2 regions of the Terriglobus sp. 2YAB30_2 genome follow, and region 1 is predicted to be linked to the other one. Evidence: predicted binding sites of a transcription regulator. Region 1 holds the regulator's gene; the other holds the start of a gene.

Evidence for each region. Region 1 encodes LexA, which represses DNA repair genes until DNA is damaged. Its sites were predicted from a motif close to CANTTCGCTTTTTATTCGC; they were not measured.
Region 2: the regulator LexA is predicted to act here: its motif matches at 3,106-3,124, upstream of AB4Y89_RS13410 (deoxynucleoside kinase).

Annotation. Positions count from the first base shown of each region.
Region 1 is NZ_JBFRFJ010000002.1:27,250-31,901, forward strand. Features, by position in the region: gene AB4Y89_RS02710 (DUF4097 family beta strand repeat-containing protein) at 1-876, opposite strand, end outside; gene AB4Y89_RS02715 (efflux RND transporter periplasmic adaptor subunit) at 913-2,121, opposite strand; gene lexA (transcriptional repressor LexA) at 2,223-2,825, opposite strand; gene AB4Y89_RS02725 (response regulator transcription factor) at 3,071-3,832, shown strand; gene AB4Y89_RS02730 (HAMP domain-containing histidine kinase) at 3,838-4,068, shown strand; gene AB4Y89_RS02735 (sigma 54-interacting transcriptional regulator) at 4,068-4,652, shown strand, end outside.
Region 2 is NZ_JBFRFJ010000008.1:81,162-85,813, reverse strand. Features, by position in the region: gene AB4Y89_RS13425 (hypothetical protein) at 1-1,049, opposite strand, end outside; gene bcp (thioredoxin-dependent thiol peroxidase) at 1,138-1,605, shown strand; gene AB4Y89_RS13415 (hypothetical protein) at 1,793-2,338, opposite strand; gene AB4Y89_RS13410 (deoxynucleoside kinase) at 2,439-3,086, opposite strand; gene AB4Y89_RS13405 (polysaccharide deacetylase family protein) at 3,273-3,986, shown strand; gene AB4Y89_RS13400 (MFS transporter) at 4,158-4,652, shown strand, end outside.

The DNA of each region.
Region 1 (4,652 bases):
AGCTTTGATCACAGGTCCGCCGCCGTTGACGGCGCCAAGGACATGGTGGCGATTGAGCGTGCCCTGCATCAGGATGGGCTGCGCTACGTGCACCGTTCCGGAACCGGTGGATGCATTAAGGGAAAACTTGGCGTTCCCCACGGTAAGCCGAACCGAACCTGATCCGGTCTCGAGCTTCCAATCAGAAGATGGTGTGCCGTCAATTTCGATATCTCCGGATCCGGTTCCGGCTCGCAGACCCCCATTGAAACCGTGGATCCGGAGGGAGCCGGATCCCGTTTGGGCGCGTACGTCGCCGGTGGCCGACTGGCGAAGCTCAATGTCGCCAGAGCCCGTCTGAAGCGTCGCTGAACCATGAATTCCGTCGGCGCGGATCGATCCCGATCCGGTTTCCAACTTCGCGTCTGAGCCAATATTTGAGACTTGAACGTCACCGGAACCGGTATTAGCGGTAACTGCACCCATGATTCCGCCGATCATGACGGAACCGGAGCCGGAGTTGGCCCGGAGAGTTGTCGCGGTTGGAACGTTGATGTCGTAGTCGATGACGATATTGCGATAAAGATCGTTGTTACCCTGAGTCTGACCGATCGTAACGCTGGAACCCGACTGAACAATGGGCGGGTTGGCAACAATCTGACGGATGCGTTCGTCGGCATTACCGGCGAACCATCCTCCGGATCCGGCTCGAACGTGGCCGACGATTCGAACCTCCGAGTTCGAGCCGGGAACGACCTTGACGTATCCGGAACCAGTGGAAACGCTGACATTGGTCGACCCGGAGACAGTGAGGGTACGGGAAAAGTCCTCAGCCGTGGCGAGTACGGCGACGGCTGCGAGTGCGGTTGCGGTAAGTAGAGTACGAAGGATCTTCATGGTTGTTCCCTCTATGGTTTCACGATAAAACGCAGTTTACTGCTGCAGAATGACCTGGTCGTTCTGGTTAAGACCGCTCAGAAGCTCGGTCCTTGTGCCGTTGGAGATGCCTACTTTTACGGGGACTTTCCGGCGGCCCTTCTCTGCCTTGGAATCCGGAATCTCAATGCTGGCGTTACGCTGCTTATCGTAGATAACAGCCTGCTCCGGGACGGTAAGCACATTCTTGTGCTCTTCGAGGATGACCTCGGCGTTCGCGGTCATATTGGCCTTCAACTCGCCGCCGGGATTGTCGATCGATACCCGTACTTCGAAGGTCGTAACGTTGTCCTTCTCGACACCCAACGGAGCAATCTTGGTGACCTTGCCGTTGAAGACTTTGTCCTTGAAGCTCTCCACGCGGATGCGGGCCGGCTGACCCAGGTAAACCTTGCCGATATCGCTCTCATCGACCTTGCCCTGTACATAAACCTGGGTTGTGTCGCCGAGGGTCATGACCAGGGTTGCGGTGGACCCCATCACAAGAATGGAGCTGACGGCATTGCCCAGCTCTACGTCCCGGGAGAGGATCATGCCGTCGATCGGGGAGACGATGTTGGTGTAGCTAAGCTGTTCTTCAAGCTGTTTGAGCGATGCCTGCGCCTGCGCAACCTGTGCCTCCGCCTGGTGCAATTTGGCGGTGTCAACCGTGATCTGGGCGAGGGCCTTATCGCGCGCATTGGCGGCGGCAGCGTACTTCTGCTGTGCGTCGTCCAGCGCCTGCTGGCTGACAACGCCCTGCTTCGACATCGCCAGAGCCCGTTCATAGGTGTTTTTGAAGTTGGGCAGATCGGGGGCCTGGGCGTTTACCTTGTCGAACTCGATTGCAGCGGCGGCGGCCCGGGCATTGGACTCTGCGGCGGTCAGTTGCGCCTTCTGGGCGGCAACCTGATCGAGAAGTTCCTGCTGGTCAAGCTGGGCAAGGGGCTGGCCCACCTTGACCGGCTGGTTGATATCGGCAAAAAGCCTGGTGACGATGCCGGATGCCTTGGATTTGACCTCGACTTTGACGATGGGCTGAACCTTACCGGTGGCAACTACAGAGCGAGCGATGTCGCCGCGTTCAACCTTCGACAACTGGGAAGCATCAATCTTCGAGCTGGAACCGGAGGCCTTGATGGCAAACGTTAGGCCGGCGGCCAGGACGACGACGGCGATGCCGCCCCAGATATACAGTTTGCGCTTGGATTTGCGGGGTGCGGCCATGGTACTCCTGATCCTCCGGTGGGTGGTTACGGAAGGGAGTACGCGCGAGATAGGAGGTTGGTTCCCTGAAAATTAGGTAAGCCGAAGTTGTTGCTTTGCAATTAATACTTCCGCAAGACCCCCAGGACCTTTCCCTGGATCGTTACCGCGGCTGCCGGGGCGAAGATCGGCGCCATCTCGGAGTTTGAAGGCTGCAGACGAATCATGCTGCCTTCCCGGTAAAACCGCTTTAGTGTGGCATCCGTGCCATCCACCAGGGCGACGACAATTTCGCCCTCCCGGGCGGTGCGGGTGCGCTCAACCAAAACATAGTCGCCGGAGACGATATGTTCATCCCGCATGGAATCGCCACGGACCTCGAGAGCGAAGACCTCCCGGTTGCCGAGAATATCGCTGAGCGAGATGGTCTCAGCCGTCTCGACGGCTTCCACCGGTCGTCCCGCGGCAATGCGGCCTAGCAGAGGCAGGCGGTCGGTCCCTTTCTTGGAAGAACGTGCCGGCAGAACATCGATCGAGCGGCTCCGATTGTGCGCACGCTGCAACAAACCTTTGTTCTGCAGGTTCGTGATGTGCTTGTGAACGGTGGCAAGCGAATTGACGCCAAGGCCGCTGGCGATCTCCTCATACGAAGGGGAATATCCGCAACGCTGCGTGAATGAGGTGAGGAAGTCGAGAACGTCCTTTTGCCGCCGGGTAATTGCCATGTCTGACATTTTAGCGAATAAAAGGCGAATCGCAACAGGGAAGACGTTAGGGGGTAACTGGCTAAGTTCCTCTTTAGATTCCCGTTTTGGGGCTGCGGCCAAAAAGTCCTGGTAACGCAGGCTTGCGGTTACCCCTGTGCACGAATCAAGGTAGGTACATAAGTCTTATCTGCAAAGACGTGAACGAACGCAAGAGTCGGAACTTACAGCTTTTCGCTAGGTTAGTCAGTGAATTGGAGAAACAAATGGGAATTCTGCTGGTGGAAGACGATAAAGCCCTTGGAATGTTGTTGAAGAAGGGACTCGAAAAAGAAGGTCATCAAGTCGAGTGGTTACAGGATGGAGAAGCCGCACTCCGTCACGCAATGGAAGAGAATCCGGAGCTTGTCGTTCTGGATCTGAGTTTGCCCAAAATGGATGGAGCTCAACTGCTTGAGGAAGTACACCGCAGGCTGCCCCACACCTCCGTGCTTGTACTGACGGGCCGGACTCAGGTCGAAGAGCGGGTGCGCTGTCTGGATCTCGGAGCCGACGACTATCTGCTCAAACCATTCAGCTTTCATGAATTAACAGCGCGCTGCCGCGCCGTGATGCGCCGGAAAAAGCACGCACCGGATCAGCTTCTGAAGTACGGTGTCCTGGAAGTTAACCGTATGCTCCGTCAGGTGCATGTAGCCGACGTGGAAGTCGAGTTGACCTCAAAGGAATATGCTCTGCTCGAGTACCTCCTGCTTCATAAGGGGAAAGCCGTCTCTCGTGCTCAGCTTTTGAAGGGTGTATGGCGGACGACATCCCATACTGGCACTAATGTTGTGGACGTATACATCAACTACCTCCGCCGGAAGCTGACCGTGCAGGGAGTGTCAGATGGCGCCGCGTTGATTGAAACGGTTCGAGGCGAGGGTTATCGGTTACGGAATGTGCCATTCCTCGGCGGTATGCCGGAAAAATCAGGTTCACAGAGCGTAGCCGCCGGTAGTACAACACGGATGTTGCGACACGCGTGACAATTATGGATCGTGAACAGGTACAGGAACTGAGCGTGATGCTGCATGACCTGTGCCAACCGCTGACGGCGCTGCAGTGCCGTTTAGAGTTGGCAGAGATGGAGGGCGACGAGGAGGGTATGCGTCGCGCCATAGCCGACAGTCTGACGGAATGCGAGCGCTTAAACGGCATCGCAATGCGGATGCGGCAGCAGCTTCGAGAAGCAATGCAAGACGGGCCAGGGGACCTAAAATAATGCCATTTGAAACCAGGGTGGCGAACGGATCGGTATCCGTTCGCCATGCCGTTGTGGTTAGCGCAGACGGAGACCGGCGTTTTCGATGGGTTACTTCGCTTGAGGGCCTGCGCTGGCAGGTAGAGGCCGCTTCCGGTGGCGCCGAGGCCATGGCGAGCATGGAACAGCGTATTCCGGAAGCGCTTATTGTCGATAACTGGTTGCCGGATCTGGAAGTTGATGGATTTATTTCCTGGGTGCGGCAGGCATTTCCATCGGTCGATATCCTGCGCGCCGATGGTGTACCGGTGGGAGACGGACCGCGAAGCCCACGGCGCCACGAGTTGCTGCATGTCCTGCGTGCAGCAGAAGAAGATATGGGGGGGGCGCCGGAGCCGGCGTCTGCAAACGTCGAGCGCGAGCCTGCGGCGTCCGTCCCCGCGATTGTTCCCGCCGAGCTTCCTGTGGACGCGGCCTTATTACCGGGAATGATCGGTAATAGCTCGGGTATGCGAGAACTGGCTCGCATGGTCCGTCTCGTGGCTCCCCGCGATACGACCGTCTTGATTGAAGGAGAGACGGGGACAGGCAAAGAGGTGGTTTCA
Region 2 (4,652 bases), on a different contig from region 1:
CTGTTATAGCTGAGCTCAAAGGCGGAAAACTTCTCATCGGCGAGTTTCACAGCCGGAGCCTCAGCCACCGGAGCCGCCTTCAGCTTGCTGCGCGCTCCGGTCGAACGGCTCACACCACCAGTCTTGATCGGCGCAGGAGTAGCAGCCGGAGGCGGAGCGACCAGCGACATGGCCACCTTCTCCAGCTTGGTCTGAATCTCTGTCTTCTCTGAAGGATCGCGGAAACGATAGGTGAAGTCGTGGATCTCGCGCGACGCGGCATCGCTCACGGCAACGATCTGATGCAGGTTGGCCGGCATGCCACTCAGCTGCGGCGCCTCGGCCAGCTTCGCCGGCTTGCCGCGCATGATCTTCGGACGATCAGGGTCGTCGTTCAGATCCCCCAGCGTCTGCACGTTGGCAGTGTCGTTCTTGATCGCGTCGCGCTTCTCCTTCTCCGTGCGCTTCTTCAGCGTCGGACGATCGGCGTCGTCGGATGGATCGTCCCCGACGCCAGTGACACCGCTCTGATCCTTATCTTTGCCGTTCTTGCTGTCCTTCTTATCCTTCGAGTCCGATTTGTCCTTCTTATCTTTATCCTTGCGGCCGAGCTTGGGACGGCTGTCATCCTTGTCGGTGGATTCCAGGACAACCTTCTGCGGAGCCTTCGGCTTGTCCACCGGTAAAGGCTGCCACTTGCCATATCCCATCCATCCCTGGTCGTACACGCTGCTGACGGCAGCGTCCGGCTTCAGGTTGCGGGCGAAGTCCAGGTCGAGCAATCCCTTGGGCTCGCCGGAGTCCTGCAGCTCATACACAACGTCCGTGCTCAGTGCCAGGGGGACAGGCCGCGCCAGGTAAAGGCCGGCATCCTGATAATCTCCGTCGACGAAGAGCGAGACAGGGACCAGGCGGCTCGCCAGCGGTTTCTTGATATCGTCGCCGGTCCACTCATAGACGCCAATCGCACGGGTGACATTGTCTTTCTTAGCAACACGGTGCATCTGGGCGGGTGCCGCAGCCACCATCGCCGCCACGGCGGCGAATCCGATTCCTCTGGAAACTTTCATCACACTCATAAGACGGCCAATCTCGCGGTTCCGCTACCTTGCAGCCCTGCCTTGCGGCTCAGACCGCAGGCGCTGTACCTTTGCATCCATGCCACCACAAGCAGGCGACGTTATCGAAGACTTTACTCTCAACGATCAGGACGGCAACCCGGTCACCCTCTCCAGCTTTGACCCCAAACCTGTCGTTTTGTTCTTTTACCCCAAAGCAGATACCCCTGGCTGCACCATCGAAGCCTGCGGCTTCCGGGACGCCATCGACAAGCTGAAAAAGGCGGGCGTGGTCGTTCTGGGCATCTCCCGCGACACCGTGAAGGCACAGAAGAAGTTCGCCGAAAAATACGACCTGAACTACCCCCTCCTGGCCGACCACGACCAGAAGATCTGCAACTACTTCGACGTCATCAAGCAAAAGACCATGTACGGCAAGCCGGTAACCGGAATCGAACGTACCACCTACCTGATCGGCCCCGGCCGCAAACTGCTGCACATCTTCCCCAAAGTAAAGCCGGAAGGCCACGCCGAAGAGGTCCTCGCCTACGTAAACGCCAACAAGTAGCAACCTTTTCGTTTTATAGCGGTCATCCTGAGCCGCAGGCGAAGGACCTGCTTTTAGAGCGCCACAAATCCGGGTGCCGAATATCCCATATCTCGGCTCTGCCGAGATGTGGGATATTCGGGTCCCCGACGAACTTCGTTGGGTGATAAAGCGATGGGCGGGATATCTCGCGAAGCGAGATCCGGATCTACTCCACGGACAACTGACCTGTACCGACCGCCCCCGCCAACTCCAACCTCTTCCCTGCCCCGGCCTGACGCTCCCGATACGCAAGCCCCAGCGGAAAAACATGGAACGTCAGCACGGATTTCGCCTCCACCACAGCCTCAGTTCCCTTGGCTGGCGCGTCCCCAAGCTCGTTCGTGCCTTTCTTGCCCAGGATCACAATGACATCGCTCAGCACTTCCTCTTGCCCAACCGCTTCCACCTGCAGCGAAAGCTCTCCCGCGCTGTCGATCTCCCCTGCCTTGGCAACGGCAACCACCGTAACCGTCACCGGAGCTCCCACAGCGAAGGTCCGGCCCTCGAGAGTAACGGCCGCGGTAAGCTGACCGCGCAGTACCTGACCGTTCCGGGCATCCGCGGAGCTGACACGCTCCTGCATCTGAACCTTCAGCAGCGTTCCAGAACTTTCGCTCGCGCCCGGAGTATCGGGTGTCGGTGATTGCTGCGCCGCACTCGAGCCGAGGAACAGAAGCATCCCCATCAGAAAGATCAAAACCCGATCGAACATGTCTTTTGAGAACTCCTGATGGGAACAAACTCCCGATGGAGTACTGAGCCCTATTCTCTAGGACCACTGTCCCATGGTGGAAGTTGTAAGGGAATCGCGCCTATCCCACCATCAGAAAATGCTGCGTCCCTTTTACCGGAGCATCCAGGCGACGGAAAAGAGCCTGCAGATCCCGATTATTGTGCACGAAATCGATCTGCGAGGTATCGATCACCAGCAGATCGCTGGCCGTGTAGCGGGAGAAGAAGTGCTCATACGCCTCGATCACCGTCTCCAGGTACTCCTCGCTGACAGCACGTTCCCCAGGAACGCCCTTTCGTTTCAGTCGCGTACGCAGCACGTCGGGCGTCGCCTTCAGGTAGATCACCAGGTCAGGCGTCGAAAGGTTAGAACGCATGGGCTCGTAAAAGCGGTTATAGAGCTTCAGCTCATCGTCCCCCAGGTTCAAGCAGGCAAAGAGCTTGTCTTTCTCGAAGATGTAGTCGGAAACAACGCTCTGGCGCACAAGACCACCGCCGGCCTTCCGCTCCGCAGCCTGTAACTGGCTATACCGAGCCTCGAGAAACCACATCTGGGTGGCAAAGGCTATGCCCGCTTCCTGCCGGTAAAAGCGGTCGAGAAAAGGATTGTCTTCGGGCTCGGTAACGCGATGCGCCTCCATCTTTTCAGCCAGCATGCCTGCCAGGGTCGATTTCCCCACACGGATGGGACCTTCAATGGCGATGTAACTGGGCAAATCGAACAGCATGACGAAACCCTCCAGAAAGGCGAATAAAAAGCAAAATATCACCCGCCGGATACCGCGCCAAGTAACGAACGAAGCACATGGCAGGGCTCTTCCATTTCGATATATCCATATCCCAATAACCGATGTAACTGGATTCACCTCAGTTCCCTACCGCGCTTACGTCTCCAAAGAGCATTATTAAGAGGCATGCTTTCCCCTGTACTTGCCGGAGCGGCGGTTGCCGCTGGCATCGGTGTTTCTGTGTACGCAGCCTATCGTCCGGAATCCCAGCTCTATGGCGCCACTCTCATTGCCGGGTCAGACCCAGGACAGGCCGCACTCACCTATGACGATGGCCCCAATCCTGATGCAACACTGCGGCTGCTCGACATCCTGGCGCAGCACCAGGTCCATGCGACCTTCTTCATGGTGGGCAGCTTTGTGAAAGCAGAAGCGGTGCTGGCGCGGCGCGTCGCTGCTGCCGGACACCTGATCGGCAATCACACCCTCACCCACCCGAACCTGGCCATCACCTCATCGCGAGAGACACGGCGTCAGCTCACCGAGACCAACGACATCCTGGAGCAAACCCTGGGACAGAAGATCCGCTTCTTCCGTCCTCCCTTCGGAGCCCGCCGCCCCGCCACGCTTCGCATTGCGCGCGAGCTCGGTCTGATCCCCGTGGAGTGGAATGTCGCCGCGCAGGACTGGAATCCCGCATCGCCGCAGCAACTTCTGGAGCGCCTGGAGAGGGGCATCGCCGCCAATCGGAAGAAAGGCCGCGCCTCCAACCTTCTACTGCATGACGGCAGCCATCTTGGGCTGGGAGCCAAGCGCATGCCCACCGTGGAAGCTACCTCTCTGTTGCTGGAAAGAAATATCAGGAACCTGACATTTGTCACTCCCGAAATTTGGGTTTAAGCTCCTACAATTTCCTCACGGCATCCACGTTCTAGCGTTAGAGCATTTTTCCCTATAGGAGTAACGTGGAGCTTCCACATCTATGGGCGTTTTCCGAAATGAAAACGCCGCTGCACAGCCCTTCCGGGATACTCAGCAATAGGGAAAACGCTCTTTAGAGGAAAGACCCATATGAGCACGCAGACCCAGGCACAGGCGCCTCCGCACGTTCACCCGGAACCGATGTCGATGCGTGAGGTATTGAAGATCAACACTATGCGCCGGCTCTGGTACGCCCAGGTGGTCTCGAACTTCGGCGATTTTCTTGCGCTGTTCGCCGTCATCAGTGTGCTGACCTTCAACCTGCATGCCACGGCGCAACAGGTAACCGGCGTGCAGATCGCCTATCAGTTGCCGATTGCCCTTCTGGGTATCGTGGCCGGTGTCTTCGTCGACCGCTGGTCACTCAAGGGAACGCTCATCGCCAGCGACCTTTCACGCGCGGTTCTGTGTCTGTTGCTGATCTGGGCCGGGGCGACGATGCAGTTCTACCTGATTCTCGCCACCATCTCCATCGTCTCCAGCTTCTTCAATCCGGCACAGGGCGTCACTCTCCGCACAGCCGTGCCGATACACGGCCTGCGCTCCGCCAATGCACTGATGCAGCAGGTTATGTTCGTCATGCGC